Regions from separate parts of the Thioalkalivibrio sp. ALE25 genome, predicted to be linked through region 3. Evidence: predicted binding sites of a transcription regulator. Region 3 holds the regulator's gene; each other region holds the start of a gene.
What was found. The regulator sigma-54, encoded in region 3, starts transcription at its own class of promoters, with help from an activator protein. The targets are predictions, from matches to a motif close to TGGCANGNTNCNTGCTT.

Region 1 (4,609 bases), 110 kb from region 3:
GCGGCCGCATCCGGTCCCTCGGGGAGAGTCTCGCCGTAGAGCTCCGGATCCACATCCGCCCCGCCGCCCACCACCAGACCATCGAAGCGCCGGTGACCGCGCGGCTTGCCCGGGCGCAGCCGCAGCGGTTGGCCGCCGGCGCGCCACACCGCGAGCGCTGTAAACAGCCAGGCGGGCCCGCCGCCCTGGTCGGGTCCGGTAATGGCGATCACCGGGCGGCGTGGACGCGGCGCCACGGTATCGGTGGTCGTGCGGTCGGGCTCAGAACCAGTCACGGAGGCGCTGGCTCCAGTCGTCGGCCCAGCGGCCGAGGGCCTGGCCTGGGCGTTCCAGATATTCCCGCGACAGGCGTTCCAGGCGTTCCGGATCCGCCGCCAGGCGCTCGACCTCGACCCAGCCGTTGAACGGCCGCGCGAGGCTCCAGTCCGGGTCGTCGATCTCGCAGTTGGGCAGGCGGTAGTGGAAGGCCGGCCGCGGCTTGATCAGCTCGTGTTCCACAGGGGCCGCGTCGATCCTATCGGAGTCCAGATGGGCGAACAGCGGCAACAGATCCAGCGGGCGGTTGCGGGTCGGGTTATGCGCCAGGTAGGCGTCGATCAGGCCGGCCCGGTCGGGACGAAAGTCCGGGTCCAGCACGTAGCGTACAAACGGGCCGGGGAAAGACCGAATGTAGGGCGACAGGCGCCGCGCCAGGTCGATGGCGCCCGCCGCTGTGAGCACTTCCACCATCAGCAGGAAGCTGCGCAGGATTGCCAGCAGCCACTCGGCATCGGTGCGGTGCACCTCGATATTGATCTGCAGACCGAAGGCATAGAGAAACGAGCGTTCGGTACCCAGTGCGCCGGCCTGCTGCAGGGCGGCGCGCACCCGGTCCAGGCGGGGAAGGTCAGCCGTCGCGATCGGCGGCGCCACGATCTCGTGCGGTACCAGGCGGCCCGCGGCGTCCGCGAGCCAGCGTTCCAGCGCGGCCTCGTCGGAGTCGTCCAGCTCGATGCCCAGGCGCGCGAGGTGTTCGCGGTAGCCGCGGTCCTTCAGTACCCGGGCGTCCAGCTCCAGTTGGAAGTCGCCGACGTCCGTGTCGCGCACATGGAAGACGAAGGCGCTGTCCGACTCGATATGCCCCCCGAACTCGTCTTTCACGGTCTCGGCCATCGTCTCCAGCGACACCCCGGCCATCTCGATCTCCACGCCGATGCGCCGGGGTGCGCCCTCCGGATTGGCGGGCCAGGGGAGTTCGTGAAAGGGCTCGCTCATGCGTGTCTCGGAGTAATCGGGAGTCACCATGATAGCGGCTCGGTGTACCTCATGCGGCCCGGGCAGTAGGATAGGCGCCGACCTACAGGAGCCCGCCGAACCCATGGATCGAATCTATCTGCGCGACCTCGAGATTGATGCCGTTGTTGGCGTCTACGACTGGGAACAGCGCATCCAGCGCCGCCTGCGATTCGATATCGAACTGGCGGCCGATACCCGCATCGCCGCCTACTCCGGCGAGATCGGCGACACCGTCGACTACGAGGCGGTGGCCAACGCCGTGCGTGCCATCGTCACGCGCGAGCCGCATGCCTTGCTGGAATCCCTGGCCGAGGAGATCGCCGAGGCCCTGATGGCCCAGTTCGGCACGCCCTGGCTGCGCATCAAGCTCGGCAAGCCCGGCGCCGTGCCCGGCGTGCGCGAGGTCGGCATCGAGATCGAACGCGGTAGCCTTTCCTCGTAAACCCGCGCCGGCGACGGGGCGCTGCCCCGGTCGGCGCCACCCCCCTGCCGTGCTGTGTCATCGCGGGTCGCGAGGCGACGTGGCGATCTGCAGGGCAGGGAGGTGTTCGCCGTACGTCCCGCATGGCCGCGTGTGCGTTGGTCGCGCCTGTCCCCGCCTCGATTTGCCTCTCCAACCCCGCCACTCGCCGAAGGACTGAACCTTCCGGAATCCCGTACATGGTTCACAGTCCTCGGTCTCCGCACGTTTTTGGTGCGTGTGCACTTTTAGTGCGCACCAAATAAAGGCAAAAGCCCGTGGTTGGGCCGCAACAGGTGTTGCGAAAAGCCGATTTTGCTCCCTTTTGGTACTTGGCACAGCCCGTGCAAGGACCGGGTGTCGACTACGCGACACTCGATTGACCAATCTGGGAGATGACCAACATGAAGAAGTTCACCCGTTCCGCGCTGGCCGCTGCTGTCCTCACCGTAGGCTCCACCGGTGGCGTCGCCTTTACCTCCACCGCCGCCGCGGAGCTGTCCGTGAACATCGGCGCGGTGTCCAATTACTACTTCCGTGGTTTTTCCGAAACCGACGACGGTGCTGCCGTTCAGGGTGGTATCGATTACGAGCATGCCTCTGGTTTCTACGTGGGAACCTGGGTATCGAATGTTGACTTTGGCGTCGACGAGGGGAATGAAGATCAAACAAGCTACGAAATGGATCTTTATCTTGGATTTGCCGACGCGTTCGACAATGGGTTCGGCTACGACGTCGGTTACATCTATTACGCCTATCCGGATGCCCGAGACGATACCGGTTCCCTGAGTGCCGACTTCGGCGAGATCTATGGTGAGGTCAGCTTCGATACGGGCGTTGTGGGACTGTACGGCGGTATGGCCTACGTCGTTCACGACAGCGATGACTCGGCCCTGGAAGACGACGACATGTACTTCTACGCCGGCCTGGATGTCCCGTTCATGGACGTCTACAGCGCCGGCTTCCTGGTAGGTCGCACCAGCTTCGACGATTCCAACGCCGAAAACTACACCCACTACACCGCCAGCCTGACCCGTGATGCGGGCGACTGGGGCGAGTTCAGCTTCAATCTCGAGTATGTCGACGAGACCGACGAAGACCTGGGCGCCTGGGTGGGCTGGTCCAAGACCTTCTGATTCCGCATTACCGCCTAAAGCAACAGCGGGTCCGCCAGATGGCGGGCCCGACTACAGGAGTCTGACATGAAGATGATTACCGCCGTAATCAAGCCGTTCAAGCTTGATGATGTTCGCGAGGCGATCTCGGAGATCGGCGTACAAGGGATGACCATGACCGAAGTAAAGGGTTTTGGTCGCCAGCGCGGTCATACCGAGCTCTATCGCGGTGCCGAGTACGTGGTCGATTTTCTGCCCAAGGTGAAACTGGAAGTGGCTGTCGACGAGAACCTGGTCGATCAGGTGGTCGAGGCCATTTCCAAGTCTGCCAGCACGGGCAAGATCGGCGACGGCAAGATCTTTATCACACCGGTGGAGCAGGTCGTGCGTATTCGCACGGGCGAGACCGGCCCGGAAGCCCTTTAAGGCCTCCGTCTTCCATCGAATGAGGAATTTCAATCATGGAAATTGAACAGCAAGTTGTCGAACTCGCCTACGCAATGGACACCTTTTACTTTCTGGTGGCCGGCGCGCTGGTGATGTGGATGGCCGCGGGCTTTACGATGCTCGAGGCTGGTATGGTGCGCACCAAGAGTGTGGCCGAAATTGCAACGAAGAATATCGCCCTGTATTCGATCGCCAGCATTATGTACATGCTGATCGGTTACAACATCATGTACAGCGACGGCCTGAGCTCTATCATCCCGGGCCTGGGCTTCCTGATCTCGGGCGACAACGCGGTCGCGGACGTACTGGGTAGTGGTGGCGACATCTACTACTCTGATCGTGCCGACTTCTTCTTCCAGGTCGTGTTCGTGGCCACCGCGATGTCCATCGTCTCGGGTGCCGTGGCCGAGCGCATGAAGCTGTGGGCCTTCCTCGCCTTCGCGGTCGTCCTGACCGGCTTCATCTACCCGATCCAGGGCTTCTGGAGCTGGGGTGGCGGGATCCTCGACCAGATCGGCTATCTGGACTACGCCGGTTCCGGCATCGTCCACTTCACGGGTGCCGCTGCCGCGCTGGCCGGTGTGCTGCTCCTCGGGGCGCGCAAGGGCAAGTACGGCAAGGATGGCCAGATCAACGCGATCCCGGGCTCCAGCATGCCGCTGGCCACCCTGGGTGTGCTGATCCTGTGGCTGGGCTGGTTCGGCTTTAACGGTGGTTCCGAGCTGAAGGTCTCCGACATCGAGTCCGCTAACGCCGTGGCCGCCGTGTTCGCCAACACCAACTTGGCCGCGGCCGGGGGTGTGGTCGCCGCTCTGATCACGACCCGTCTGGTGTTCGGCAAGGCGGACCTGACCATGGCGCTGAACGGCGCGGTCGCGGGCCTGGTGTCCATCACCGCCGAGCCGCTGATGCCCAGCCCGTTCCTGGCGATGATCATCGGTGCCATCGGTGGCGTGATCGTGGTCTTCTCGATCGTCGCGCTGGACAAGCTGAAGATCGACGACCCGGTCGGCGCGATCTCCGCGCACGGTACCGCCGGTATCTGGGGTGTGATGGCGGTCCTGCTGTCCAACCCGGACGCGACCTTCTTCGGCCAGATCGTGGGCCTGCTTGCCATCTTCGCCTTCGTCTTCGTGGCCAGCCTGATCGTCTGGGCCATCCTCAAGGCGGTGATGGGTATCCGCCTGAGCGAAGAGGACGAGGATGTGGGCGCCGACATCGCCGAGTGCGGTCTCGAGGCCTACCCGGAGTTCACCGGGAAGCAATAAACCCTCGTTAACCTGAACCGGGGTCGGGCCACAGGCCCGGCCCC
Region 2 (4,609 bases), on a different contig from region 3:
GCGGTAGAAGGTGCCATCGGACAGCACGCGCAGCAGTCGGGTCTGCAGGTCGAACGGCATGTCGCCGATCTCGTCGAGGAACAACGTGCCGCCATCGGCCTGTTCGAAACGGCCCTTGCGGCTCTGGTTGGCGCCGGTAAACGCACCACGTTCGTGGCCGAACAGTTCACTCTCCAGCAAATCCTTGGGGATGGCCGCGGTATTCAGGGCAATCAGCGGCTGATCGGCGCGCGGGCTGTGCTGGTGCAGGGCACGGGCGACCAGTTCCTTGCCGGTGCCCGACTCCCCGTTGATCAGCACGGTGATGTTGCTGCGCGACAGGCGGCCGATGGCGCGGAACATCTCCTGCATCGCCGGGGCCTCGCCGATGATCGGGGTCTCCTCGATCTCGGGGCCAGCGGTGCCGTTGTCCTGCCCGGCGCGCCGCGCCTCCAGTGCCCGCTGCACCAGGGCCACGGCCTCGTCCACATCGAACGGCTTGGGCAGGTACTCGAAGGCCCCGGTCTGGTAGGCGCCCACGGCGCTCTCCAGATCGGAGAAGGCTGTCATGATGATCACCGGCGGCGGATCGGGGCGCGTCTGCATGCGCGCGAGGAAGTCCAGGCCATTCAGTCCCGGCATGCGGATATCGGCGACGATGGTGTCCGGCACCGGGTCCCGGTCGAGCGCCGCCCAGGCGGCGTCCGCGGTCTCGAAGCCGCGCACCGCGATCGCGTGACGCTGGAGGGCGCGTTCCAGCACCCAGCGAATCGAGTCGTCGTCGTCAATAATCCAGACAGTGGGCTCCATCACTTCCTGGCCTCCCGGGCCTTCGGGGGTTCAAGGGGCAGCAGGATGTCGAACGTGGTCGCCCCCGGGCGCGAATGGCATTCGATCAGACCGTCGTGCAGCTGGACCAGGCTCTGGGCAATGGGCAACCCGAGCCCGGTCCCGGCGGCGCGGCCGGTCACCATGGGGAAGAAGATGCGTTCGCGGATCTCCTCCGGGATACCGGGCCCGTTGTCGCGCACGCTCAGCTTGGCGACCAGGCGGTGGCGATGGCCGGAGATGGTGTACTGGCGCAGGATGCGCGAGCTCAGGGTGATCTCGCCCCCGTCCTCCAGCGCATGCACCGCGTTCTGCACCAGATTCAGGATCGCCTGCACCAGCATGTCGCGATCGGCCTGCACGTCCGGGATGCTGGGGTCATAGTCGCCGCGGATCTTCAGACCCAGCGGCAGCTGCACACTGACCAGGCCCCGCACGTGCTCCAGCACCTCGTGCAGGTTGACGGGCTCGCGTCGCGGCAGGTTGTTCGGCCCCAGCATGCGATCAACCAGGCTGCGCAGCCGGTCGGCCTCGCGAATGATGATCTGGGTGTATTCCTTCAGGCCCGAGTCGTCCAGCTCGCTGGCAAGCAATTGCGCCGCCCCCCGTAGCCCCCCTAGCGGGTTCTTGATCTCGTGGGCCAGCCCCCGGGTCACCGCGCGGGTGATCGCCTGCTGCTTCTGCAACTGCTCCTCGCGGCTGATGCGCTCGTGGCGATCGATCGCATTCAGCTCGAACAGCAACTGCCCCGGCTTGTCGCCCTCGCCATGGAGCGGGGTGATGACCACGTCGGCGAGGAAACTTTCGGCCCGCAGCGGCTCCATCTGGCGCGCGCGCAGGGTGATCGGCTGATCCAGCGTCAGCGCCGAGCGCAGGCGGCTGGACAGATTCCGGTCCAGCTTGAGCCACTGGCCCAGACCATGCCCGACGATGCGTTCGCGACTGAGACCGAGCAGCACCTCGGCGGCGCTGTTCATGCTCAGCAGGCAAAGCTCGGCATCGGTCACCAGCACGGCCGTCGAGAGGTCGTCCCACCAGGGCGGGGTGGCCGGGCCGGAATTGGAAGCGGGCGTGGTCATCAAGAGGCCTCAAGCAGGAATCGCGCCAAGGGGGAATCGCCCGGCGGGGCGCCGAAGCCGGGGGCACGGTCACAAAACGCAGCCGAATCGCCACCCCCCAGAACCTAAAACGCCCCATGATGGTGCAATGATAGCACCATCATGGGGCTTTTGTCGCACTATTTCAGTGCAGAGATCGAAGTTATCAGTTCGGGGCCGGCGTCACCGGCTGGGGCGCTCGGGGCGCCTGCGGGGCCCTGGGCGCCTGCGGCGCACCCCCGGGCGGGAATTGCTGCGGCCGCTGCTGCTGTTGCTGCTCGCGCGGAATGGCCATCCGCAGCACGTTGAACTCGATGGGCGCGCTCGCCCCCAGCTCCTCGCCGGATGCGTCCACGATCCGGGCCTGCAGCGTATGCTCGCCGCGGTTCAGCCCCTCGAAGGTCGCCGTGGGCGACTGGCCCTCGCCCGCCTCCTCGCCGTTCAGCACCCAGATCACGCGATGGCCCGCGTCGGCATCCAGCGCTGGCTCGAGATCCAGCTCGGCGCTCACATTGCCGTCGTTCGCGCGCACCCCCGAACCGTCCTCCGGACGGGCAATTGCGACCCGCGTGTACACACCCTCCGCCTCCGGCTGACCGCGGGGCCGCACGGGCCGTTCGAGAATCTCCCGCGCGCCTTCCAGCGGGACCGCGCGCATGGGCTCGCGCACGTCCACGGGCTCGCTGGCGCGCCCCTCGGGCGGACGGTCACCAAAATGGACATTGCCCTGATCGTCGGTCCAGCGGTAGACGTCGGCACTCGCAAGCGCCGGGGCGAGAAGGACAGCCAGCGGCAAGGCCAGCCAGAGCGTGGTTCGGAACATGGGCCTTCCTCCTTGGATGAAGCAGCGCGGCTGCGGGCCCGCCGCCTCCCTCGTACGTTCGGACCACCACAAGCCCGGAAGGTCCCGCGCCACCGGCACGGGCCAGCCGGGATCAGGCGGCCGCGCGAACCCAGACGCCCTGTAGCCGCGCCGCATCGGCCTGCAGGGTCGCGAGGCGATCCCGCTCGGCCGCCGCGGCCGTTCCCGACTCCAGCGCGGACAGCCAGTCATCCAGCGCGGCCAGGCGGAGCATCGTGGGCGCCGCCCCGCGTTCGATTGCAGTCAGTGGCCGCCGGGCATTGAACCCGGCCAGCACGGCCCGGTACCGATCGGCATCCGGCTGTCCGGAGGCGTCCACGGCGAGCGCCAGGGCGATGCGCGCGAGCTGCCAGAAGGCCGGTACCGGCGCGGGCGGGATCACCAGATCGGCAAGACCGGCACCTTCCGGGTAGATGCGCACGGACTGCCAGTAGCTTCCCGCCAGCGGCAGGTCCTCGAAACGGTAGAGCCCCTGGTGGTGCAGCTCGGCGTCCAGGATCGCCCGGGACTCGGCATCCAGCGTAGACGCCATCGCATCGGCGCGCTCGCGCATCTGCTGCTGCAGCACCCCGCGCCGGTAGCCCTCGCCGACGGGCAAGGCCCCGGCCGTGTGACGCCCCTGCCAGTCGGCGGCGCGCTCACCCAGGGCCTCCAGACTGCCGGGCCCCTCGGCCGCAACCGCGCCCTGCGGCGCCTGACCGCGCTCCAGCACCAGCAGGACCTCACCAGAATCGGGATCCGCACCCCGGCCGATCACGCGACCGCAGCCGCCAGGTACCTCGCCGAGCGCGGATTCGAGCGCCGGGGCCACGGCGGCTGCCAGGCGCAGACACTGCACCGGCCGGCCATCCAGTTCGAGGCCGCTCGGGCCATGGGTCAGGGCCAGGCCGGTCGAATCGGCGCAGGCCCGGGTCTCGGATTCGTTCTCTACCATCGGAAAATCACCCAGGAGGGGGGTACGAAATTGGGATCCAGCTCGTTGCGACGACCGTCCAGCGTGCCGTCGCCCGTGGTGTCGATCAGGTAGTAGGTCGGGCCCACGGCGGGCGTGACCTCGACCATCACCAGCTCGCCACCCACGCGGTATTCGCGCCGGGTCTCGCCGTCGCGCTCGATGATGATGATGTCGGCGTCCTCCAGCGAGCGCTGTTCGCGGGCGCGTTCATCCAGCACCGGGGGCGGCGGATCCGCACCCTCTTCAAGTTCCGGCGGCGGCGGGGCACCCCCCCACTCGCGTTCTTCCTGCGCCAGCGCCGCGCCGGAGACCAGCAGCAGGGCCGCCAGCAGCGACAGGGGCAGGCTCGCACGCATCGAGGTCATCATCACAGTTCCATCAGTCGTTTCTTTTCTTCCGCGGACGGCTCGAAGCTGCGCGCCTCGTAGTACTCGAAGATCACGTCCACCACGTCTTCCGGTGAATCTACCAGCGAGTATAGCTGGAGGTCTTCCTCGTCAATGGTGCCCTGCTCCACGAGCGTATCCCGGAACCAGTCGAGCAGGCCCTTCCAGAATTCGCTGCCCACCAGCACGACCGGGATGCGCCGGGTTTTGCCGGTCTGCACCAGGGTCAGGATCTCCGCCAGCTCGTCCAGCGTCCCGAAGCCCCCGGGCAGCACCACGTAGGCCGAGGCGTACTTGACGAACATCACCTTGCGCGAAAAGAAGTGACGAAACCCCAGGCCCACGTCCTGGTAATCGTTCGCACTCTGCTCGTGCGGCAACTGGATATTCAGGCCGATGCTCGGCGAGCGCCCGGCGAACGCCCCCTTGTTGGCCGCCTCCATGATGCCCGGACCGCCGCCGCTGACCACCGCGAAACCGGCGTCCGAGAGCTGCCGCGCGG
Region 3 (4,609 bases):
TCTCCAGGATCAGGTCGTTGCGCTGGTCGTCGCTGAGGCCGGCGATGTAGCGGGCCTCGAAGTCCCCGATGACCTGGATGCGGTTGGGTCGGATCAGGTTGAGGTGGCCGGCCAGAGGCAGGTCATCCCCGTCCTCGCCGACCAGCTTGCGGTCGGGGGCGGCGTGCTCGCCATGCACGAAGCGCAGATCCAGGCGGTTGCCCATAGCCTGGATCAGGCTCTCCACGTTGATGTCGCGGGCAATCCCGCCTTCGCCCAGTGCCTCGTTCATGAGCAGGGCCGGCGGGGATCGGTGGCGTGGCAGGGTGCGGGGCGCACGGGATCAGCCCTCGCGGAAGCGGCGGACGAGTTCCTGTTCCAGGCTGGCGGCATCGCCGGCCCGGCGCAGGGCGGCAATGGTGTCCGGTTGCGAAAGCCCGCGCGCCAGCTGGGCCAGCAGGTCGAGGTGATCGCTGGTGGCGGCCTCCGGGACCAGCAGAGCGATCAGGATATCGACCGGCTCGTGGTCCATGGCGTCGAAGTCGACGCCGCTCTCCAGGCGCAGGACGGCCACGCGCGGAGCCTCGAGATCGGCCAGGCGGCCATGGGGGATCGCAACCCCATGGCCCAGGCCGGTGGAGCCCAGCTTTTCGCGCGCGGACAGGGCCTCGAAGATCGCGGTGCTGCCCGGTCCGCCGGCATCACCGCCGCCGGCGAGGAGTTCCGACAGGGCCTCCAGGGCCCGCTTCTGACTGGAGCATTCCGGCTCCAGGCGGATGCGCTCGGCGGTGATCAGCTCGGCAATGGACATGGGTCAGGAGGCCTGCTCACGGTTGCGCTGGGCGCCCTCGGCCCGGTGATGATCCTTGACCTTTTCCTTGTGCTTGATCAGCTGGCGGTCGACCTTGTCGATCAGCGCGTCGATGGCGGCGTACATGTCCTCGTGGGAGGCCTCCGCGTGGATGTGATTGCCGCTGACCTGGAGATTCGCCTCGGCCTTGTTGAACTGGTTCTGGGTCTTCTCGTGGGTCAGCACGACGTGCACGTCGATGACCTTGTCGAAGTGGCGTTCCAGCTTCGCGAACTTCTCGTTGACGTAGTCGCGCAGGGCGTCGGTGAGGTCCACATGGTGGCCGGTCAGGTTGATCTGCATGGTCGGGACTCCTTGGTTACTTGTGGCCGGTGGGCATGGAGGCCATCTGCCGGCGTTCGCTGGATGAAGGGATGTGCATCGCCTCGCGGTACTTGGCCACGGTGCGACGCGCCACATTGATGCCCCGGTCCGCCAGGATCTGGGCGAGCCGGGCATCGCTGAGCGGCTTGTTCGCGGGTTCGTCGTCGATCAATTCGCGAATCATGGCACGGATGGCGGTGGCGGAACACTCGCCACCGTCGTTGGTGCCGACATGGCTGGAGAAGAAATACTTGAACTCGAAGACCCCGCGCGGGGTGTGCATGTATTTCTGGGTGGTCACCCGGGAGATGGTCGATTCGTGCATCTCCAGGATCTCGGCGATATCGCGCAGGATCAATGGCTGCATCGCGACCTCGCCGTGTTCCAGGAAGCCTTGCTGGCGATGGACAATCGCCTCGGCGACGCGCAGCAGGGTGTCGTTGCGGCTGTGCAGGCTCTTCAGGAACCAGCGCGCCTCCTGCAGCTGGTCGCGCATGAAGGCACTGTCGCGGGCATCCGATACCTGGCGCACCATGCCGGCGTAGAGGTCGTTGATACGGATGCGTGGCGCGATTTCCGGGTTCAGCTCCACGCGCCAGCCCTCCGGGGTGTGGCGCACGTAGACATCGGGCACCACGTATTCGGAGGTGGCGGCACTGATCTGCGCGCCCGGCCGCGGGTTCAGGGTGCGGATCAGGTCCAGGGCGCGCGCCAGTTCGTCCGGGTCGCGCACACCCGACTGGCGTTGCAGGGCTTTGTAATCGCGCTTGCCCAGGCTGTCCATGCCGTGTTCCAGGATCGCCCGGGCGGCCTCGCGGGCGGGGGCGTCCGGGGCCAGTTCGCGCAGCTGAATCTCCAGGCATTCGCGCAGATCGCGCGCGCCCACGCCCAGGGGGTCGCACTGCTGGATCCAGTGCAGGACTGCCTCGACCTCATCCACGCCGACGGGCTCTTCCTCGCCGCGGCTGATGGTCTCGGCCAGCGTCTCGAGGTCGCCTTCGAGATAGCCGTCGGGGCTGATCGCGTCGATCAGGGCCGCGCCGATGCGCTGGTCGCGCGGAGTCAGGTGGCTCAGGTGCAGCTGCCACAGCAGGTGGTCCTGCAGGCCCTCGCCGTCGTCGTCGCTGGTGTTTTCCAGCGGGTCGCGGTCATCCACGCCCTTGGGGGCGGGCGGCGGTTCGTAGATGTCGTCCCAGCGGCTGTCGGTGGTGAGCTCCTCGGGAATCACGTCATCGCTGGTGGTAGTGGCCTCCATGCGGTCGCCTTCCACCACCTCGCCCTCCGCGTCCAGGCGCTCGGCCCCGCCCATGTCGTCCTCGTCTTCCACCTGTTCGAGCATGGGGTTGCTCTCCAGCGCCTGCTGGATCTCCACCTGCAGCTCGAGCGTGGACAACTGCAACAGGCGGATCGCCTGCTGCAGTTGCGGGGTCATGGTGAGCGTCTGACCCAGCTGAAGATTCAGGCCGGGTTTCAGCATTGGCTGTGCGGGTCGCGGGTGACCATAAGAGCGATCTTAAATGCTGCCTCGTGGTTTGTGCACCGGCGCGGGTTGTGCGCGTGCCGGAATCACAGGCGGAAATTCTCGCCGAGATAGACCCGGCGCACCTGGGGGTCGGCCAGTAGCTCGTCGGGTGTCCCGGCGGCCAGCAGGCGCCCCTCGCTCAGAATATAGGCCCTGTGGCAGATCCCGAGGGTCTCGCGCACGTTGTGATCGGAGATCAGAACCCCGATGCCGCGCGCTGCAAGGTGGCGAATTACATCCTGGATATCGCCCACCGAGATCGGGTCCACCCCGGCAAAGGGCTCGTCCAGGCAGATGAATTGCGGGTCACCGGCCAGGGCCCGCGCAATCTCGGCGCGCCGACGTTCGCCGCCGGACAGCGCGATCCCGGGGCTGTGGCGCACGGTCTCGAGCTGAAACTCCTCGATCAGCGCGTCGCCGATACGCCGGCGTTCGTGGCGGTCCAGTCCGGGACGCAGTTCCAGCACGGCCTGCAGGTTGTCCCACACGCTCAGGCGGCGAAAGATCGAGGCCTCCTGGGGCAGGTAGCCGAGACCGGCGCGGGCGCGCACGTGGATGGGCGCGCGGGTGATGTCGTGCCCGCCCAGGGTGATGCGCCCGGCGTTAGGGCGGATCAGCCCGACCAGGCTGTAGAAGCAGGTGGTCTTGCCGGCGCCGTTGGGACCCAGCAGGCCGACCACCTCGCCCGGTGCGAGGTCGACATCCACCTGGTCGAGCACGGTGCGCTGGCCGTAGCGCTTGGTCAGTTCGCGCCCGATCAGGCGATCACGGGCCTCGGCGGGTGCTGGCGCCGGGCTGGTGGCGGGTGCGTTCATTCGTCGTCGCGTGGCTGGATGGTGATGCGTACGCGTTCGCTGTCGTCCTCGCCGCGTTCGGCCTCGATCACGTCGGTGGTCAGGTCGTAGGTGATGCGCTTGCCGCGCGCCTCTTCGCTGGCGGTGATCACATGGGCCTGGTCGGTGAGGATCATGCGGTCATCGTTCAGCAGGTAGTCGATGCGCAGCGCGGTGGCGATGCGCATCTCGCCGGTCTCGGGGTCGGGGGATTCCAGGCGGGCCGGCTCGCCGTGGGCCTCCATCTCGTAGGGGCGACGATCCCGGGTGCGCACGTAGACCGTGTCGGCCTCCAGCGTCATGTCGCCGCGGATCACGATCACGTCCCCGGTGTAGGTGCCCAGGCCCTGGCGTTCGTCCATCTCCGCGTGGTCGGCGGTGATCTCCACCGGCAGCGAGGGTCCCGACCCCTGCTGGCCCAGGGCCGGCGTCGCCAGCAGGGCGGAGAGGAGGCCGGCCGCCGCAAGCAGGCCCGGCAGGCGGCGGCTATTCGGGATCGGGGTCATGCGCGGGGTCCTCCTCGCTCGCCTCGCTGTAGAGCGAGTACACGTCATGGAACAGCTCTATGGTATCCGCTCGCGAGTCCACGCGCAGGCCGGTGCCGCGCTGGAACAGCCCGGGCTGGTTCAGGGTGGAGAGGGCGTCCGAGGTGGCGACCATGGTGTCTGTGGCGATGCGTACATCCCGCGAGTCGATGACCGTCTGCACGCGTTCGCCGAGGGCTGGTTGTACGCCGTGGGTGGGGCCGACCAGGTCCAGGGTTTCGTCAGCCGGGCGGTGCAGGGCCGCCGGGGCGGTCCAGCGCCATTCGATACCGCCATCGGCGAACAGGTCGAGTTCCGGGTCATCCACCCACTGCGGCCCGTCGCGGCCGAATTCGCGCAGTCGGGTGCCCTGCAGCCGGTGGGTCCGCTCACCGTCGTCGCTGGTGGCGTGCAGCGTGAATCCGTCGATCTGCAGGGTCACCTCGCCCTCGGGCGGGGTGACCTCGGCGGTTGCGGGGCTTGCGCACGCCAGCGTGAACAGGACCAACGGCGGCGCCAGACCGTACCGGTTGCGTCTCCGCCGGCTCATCCGTTCAGGTAGGTCTCGAGCAGGGCG
Region 4 (4,609 bases), on a different contig from region 3:
GTGAACGCGAGACCGAAGAGGCGCTCGGACACGCGCGCCGGGCCGCCGAACTGGCCCCGGAGGCGCCTCCGGTGCTGGATACGCTGGCCGTGGTGCTGATCCACGCGGGCGAGCCGGCCGAGGCCGCGGATATCCTGGGTCGCGCGCACGAGCTGGCTCCGGAGGATCCGGGCATCCAGTACCACCTGGCCTGGGCGGAAAGCGAACAGGGCGCACGCGACGCCGCCGCCGACCGCCTGCGGCAACTGCTGGATGCGCACGACGCCTTCCCGCAACGGGCCGACGCCGAGGCCTTGCTCGACCGCCTGTAAGCCCGAAGAGGTCCGACGTTCGAAGGGGCTGCCACAGGCAGCCCCTTTTTTCATGCCTGCCCGTACGCCTGCACGGCCGGGATGACGGTGTGTGGGGGTATGAGGCCGGGAATCTGGATGCCCTGTTCCGTCCCCTGTAGGAGCCTGCTCGCAGGCGAATGCCCCTGCCCGCGTCCGGCTCTGGCAGGAGCTTCGCCTGCAAGCAGGCTCCTACAAGGATGTTTCCACCGCGCACCTCGCTGTCGTCATCCCGGAGACCGCGCAGCGGTTATCCGGGATCTGCCGGGATCTGCCGGGGGCTGGCGCGGCGTCGGTGGCGGGGGTGGGAGATCCCGGCTCTTCGCTTCGCTACGGCCGGGATGGCGGAGTGTGGGGGAGTGCAGCGGTGGGGAATCCGGATGTCCTGATGTGACCCCTTGACCCCTGTGGGAGCCTGCTTGCAGGCGAATGCTCCTGCCCGTGCCCGACTCTGGCAGGGGCTTCGCCTGCAAGCAGGCTCCTACAAGGATGTTTCCACCGCGCACCTCCCTGTTCGTCATCCCGGAAACCGCGTAGCGGTTATCCGGGATCTCCGGGGCCTGCACGGCGTCGGTGGCAGGGACGGGAGATCCCGGCGCTCCGCTTTGCTGCGGCCGTGATGACGGCGTGTGGGGGGACGCTGCGGCCGGGATGACGGGGTCTGGGGGAACGCTGTGGTTGGGATGACCGGGGGGGAACCTTGGGGGTAGGGCATCCAGGGTGTTGGTCTGGCGTATGGCCGGAGGGCGGGCAGAAAAAAGGGCTCCGCGGAGGGAGCCCTTAACTCGGTGACCCCACAGGGGGGGGTGGCCACCAAGGCTGTTGGTGGTGCGTGTTATGCGGCCTGGCGCTGGGTGCTGTTGGAGCGGCGGCGCATGCCACCGACGCCGATGAAGCCCGCCAGGATCAGGAGGGACAGGCCCATCAGCGCCAGGGTACCCGGCTCCGGCACCGCGAAGCGCAGGCTGCCGTCATGGGTGGACTGGGTTTCGCTGAAGAGGCTTTGCCCTTCGCGCTCGTCGCCGTAGACGTTGTTGGCGTCATCGCCGAAGAAGGTCACGGGACCCGGTTCCTGGATGGTGCCGGCGCTGGCGAAGGCCGAGACGATGAACGTCGGGGCGCCTTCCTCGTCCTCCAGCAGATCGGCGAAGTCGATGCCGTCGGCGGTGAACCAGAAGCCCGGCAGTACGTTCACGACCTGGAATTCGAAGGTGAAGGTCCCTTCGATGAAGTCCCCGCCGGCGCTGTCGAACTCCAGGATGCTGTTCCCGGACTTCAGGGCCAGTTCCATCACCTGTTCGCCGGCACTGTAGTGGGCCTGCGCCGCTTCATAGTCCTGGCCGAAACCGGTGTTCGGAGCAGAGACAAAGAGCTGGAAGTTGTCGGTGCCTACCGAGGTGTAGTTGGCGTTGACCACGTAGTTGCCGCCGACGGTGTTTGTGCCGGTGACCACCCCGCGCAGTTCATCCCAGATGAGCCCCATGGAGTATGTGGTGCCAAGGAAGTCAGGCCCGGTCTGGGAAGCATTTCCGCCGAGCGAGGTTCGGTAGGACGAGGCATCGCCGTAGCCACGGTCATAGAACACATCGCCGACCTGGACCGGGTTGCCGGGGTCCTGAACGTACTGGAAGGTCTGGGTGTTCAGGTCGAACTGGATGCGGCGGACGTTTTCGACCGAACCGCTGTAGTTCGTGGTGGCGTCGAGGTTGATGTCGAAGTCGATGATCTCTGCCGCTGTCGCCGTGCTCGCGCCGGCGGCGAACATGCCGACAAAGAGCGAAGCGAGAAGTACTTTTTTCGCGTTCATTGGGGCTCTCCTGATGCTCAATTTACAGCGATTCAACCATCGCCGGGGTCTGGCCTGGTGGCCGTGTCTGTTGCTTTCGGTTGAATACAAAGCAGGCTCCGTGCCAATTTCCGGGCTCGGGGCGGAGGGCTCACAAGGCATTGAAAGTAAAGTATTAAATTGAGGGTCAGCTGATGGGCCATGGACCGCGTGATCGCAGGAGGGTCTTGTGGCCGGGGAACTGTAAAGGGTGTCGACGAGCGGGCCGGCTGGATGAGGCCGTCAGGACGCCCGAAACCGGAGAAACCGGTAAAGAATGTGCAAAAACAGAGGGTTGTTCGGATTACTTGGCTTGTAAAGCATCTCGACAGGCCGGCCGCCAGAGGCGCGACCGGGGGCTCGGTCAGGCCGCGCGGGCCCGCGCGAGCCGGTGCCCGACGACCAGCAGGGCCGGGAGGACCAGCAGGTCGAACAGCAGGGCCGCGATCAGCCCGAAGGCGGTCAGCCAGCCAAAGGCGGCCGTGGGCTGGAAGTCGGACAGGGCCAGCAGCAGGAACTGGCCCACCAGCACGATGGTGGTGGCGGTGATCGCGCGCCCGCTGCGGCGGAAGCTGCGGGCGAGCGCCCAGGCAACCGGGCTGCCCCGCCCGCGGCGCTGACGATAGTTGTGCAGGACGTGGATGGTGTCGTCCACGGCGATCCCGATGGCGACACTGGCAATCATGGCCGTGGCCATGTCCAGCCAGATGCCGAGCAGGCCCATCAGGGCGAAGATCATCGCCACCGGTGCCAGGTTGGGGATCATGCTGAGGACGGTCAGCGGGATCGAGCGCCACATCAGCAGCATCAGAAGCGTGATCATCGCGGCCACGGCATACAGGCTGTGCAGCTGCCCCTCGATCAGTAACCGCTCCTGGTCCGCGAACAGTCGGGCCATCCCGGCCATGTCCCATTCCAGGTCGGCCGGCGGGTTGGCCTCCAGGTGGTCGCGCAGATCGTCCATCAGTGCGTTGATGGCCCGCGCCCCGTGGGCGTTCAGGTTGAGCAGGATGCGGCTGCGTTCGAAGTCGCGGTCGACGGCATCGAACAGGTCGCGGCCGTCGTAGATGAACAGGTACTGGGCGACCAGGTTGGGGTCGTCCGGGATGCGCCGGAAGGCCGGGTCTTCCTCGTTGAAGGCCCAGTGCATCTCGGCGACGAGATCCGGCAGGGACAGGCTGTAGTCCACCTCGGGGCGCTGGTCCAGCCAGTCCTGCACGCGCTGGATGGCCAGCATCCGTTCCGGGTCCTGCAGGCTGTCCCAGTCCGGCCCGTCGAACACCACCTCCAGCGCCATTACCCCGGAGAGTTCGCGCTCCACCGCGCGGGTCGCCTGGGTGATCGAGTGGTCGTCGTCGAAGAAGGCGTAGAGATCGGTTTCGACCTCGACTTGCCGGATCTGTGGGATCGCCAGGGCCACCAGGATGGCGGTGGCCAGCAGGACCCAGCCGGCGCGGCGGATCGCCAGGTGTGCCGCCAGCGCGGTGAAGCGGTCGAGCAGGCGCAGGCCGCGCTGCGGGGCGAGCCAGTCGCCGCGATCCCAGCGCACCATGATCGCCGGCAGGAGCAGCAGCACGACCGCCGCGGCGAGCAGCACGCCGAAGGCCCCGATCAGACCGAAGGTCTCGATCGGCCGGATGCTGCTGACCTGCAGCGACGCCAGCCCCGCCGCGGTGGTCAGCGCCATGAACGCGGTGGGACGGGCCACGGCGGCCAGCGCCGCCTCCACGCGGGCGCGTCCCCGGTGGCCGCGCTGCGCGGCATGCAGCAGGGCGTTGAAGAAGTGCATCAGCATCGCCACCGTCAATGCGGTCAGCAGGGGCGGCAGGATGGCGGAGATCAGTGTGAACGGCCGGTCGAGCAGGATCAGCAGGGCGATCGCGGGCCCGGTGACCGCGCTGATCGTGGAAGCGGACAGCACGACCACCAGCGGGCGCCGGAACAGCCACCACAGCAGCAGGAGGCTGATGGTCATGGTGCCCGGAACCAGGAAGGCGAGGTCCTTGACCATCGCCCGGAGCTGCGCGACATCCAGGGCGATATGGCCGGCGATGGCGGTCAGATCGCCTTCCAGGTCGTGCTCGGCGATCCGGTCGCGGAGCAGGCGTTCCAGCTGCAGGCGCTGCAGGCTGTTTTCCAGCGCGTGCGGGCGCACAACCACCGCCAGCGCCTCGCCGCCGGGGCCGGCCACCAGGCCGGGGGCGAAGCGGTCGCGCAAGACCCGCTCGCGCCATTCATCGGCCGTGCGCTCGTTCAGCGCGCGGCCGTCCACCAGGCGGTCCACGGTGAAGCCGTCGGTCGTGGCCCGGATGTGGTCCAGGGTGGTGACCGACAGGACCCGTTCGACGCTCGGATCGGCCTCCATGTCGCGCACCAGCGCGTCGATGCGTTGCAGGAAATCGGCCTCGAACAGCTCGCTGCCGGTAAACAGGCCGACCAGTACCTGATCCTGAGG

Region 1: a site for sigma-54 is predicted at 2,069-2,085, ahead of C996_RS0100280 (TorF family putative porin). Genes of this name have one in related genera too.
Region 2: a site for sigma-54 is predicted at 1,898-1,914, ahead of glnL (nitrogen regulation protein NR(II)). Genes of this name have one in related genera too.
Region 4: a site for sigma-54 is predicted at 2,226-2,242, ahead of C996_RS0106245 (PEP-CTERM sorting domain-containing protein). Genes of this name have one in related genera too.

What each region holds. Positions count from the first base shown of each region.
Region 1 covers NZ_KB897925.1:54,610-59,218, forward strand. Annotated here, with positions in the region: gene C996_RS0100265 (gamma-glutamyl-gamma-aminobutyrate hydrolase family protein) at 1-275, opposite strand, end outside; gene C996_RS0100270 (amidoligase family protein) at 262-1,284, opposite strand; gene folB (dihydroneopterin aldolase) at 1,358-1,717, shown strand; gene C996_RS0100280 (TorF family putative porin) at 2,140-2,871, shown strand; gene C996_RS0100285 (P-II family nitrogen regulator) at 2,938-3,276, shown strand; gene C996_RS0100290 (ammonium transporter) at 3,312-4,565, shown strand.
Region 2 covers NZ_KB897937.1:16,480-21,088, reverse strand. Annotated here, with positions in the region: gene ntrC (nitrogen regulation protein NR(I)) at 1-789, opposite strand, end outside; gene glnL (nitrogen regulation protein NR(II)) at 789-1,886, opposite strand; gene C996_RS0112165 (DUF4124 domain-containing protein) at 2,071-2,727, opposite strand; gene C996_RS0112160 (hypothetical protein) at 2,840-3,700, opposite strand; gene C996_RS0112155 (DUF2782 domain-containing protein) at 3,694-4,089, opposite strand; gene C996_RS0112150 (TIGR00730 family Rossman fold protein) at 4,089-4,609, opposite strand, start outside.
Region 3 covers NZ_KB897925.1:164,390-168,998, forward strand. Annotated here, with positions in the region: gene hprK (HPr(Ser) kinase/phosphatase) at 1-271, opposite strand, end outside; gene C996_RS0100845 (PTS sugar transporter subunit IIA) at 323-790, opposite strand; gene hpf (ribosome hibernation-promoting factor, HPF/YfiA family) at 794-1,132, opposite strand; gene C996_RS0100855 (RNA polymerase factor sigma-54) at 1,149-2,630, opposite strand; gene lptB (LPS export ABC transporter ATP-binding protein) at 2,720-3,490, opposite strand; gene lptA (lipopolysaccharide transport periplasmic protein LptA) at 3,487-4,014, opposite strand; gene lptC (LPS export ABC transporter periplasmic protein LptC) at 3,995-4,540, opposite strand; gene C996_RS0100875 (HAD family hydrolase) at 4,579-4,609, opposite strand, start outside.
Region 4 covers NZ_KB897930.1:25,939-30,547, forward strand. Annotated here, with positions in the region: gene prsT (XrtA/PEP-CTERM system TPR-repeat protein PrsT) at 1-311, shown strand, start outside; gene C996_RS0106245 (PEP-CTERM sorting domain-containing protein) at 1,165-2,136, opposite strand; gene C996_RS0106250 (RND family transporter) at 2,519-4,609, opposite strand, start outside.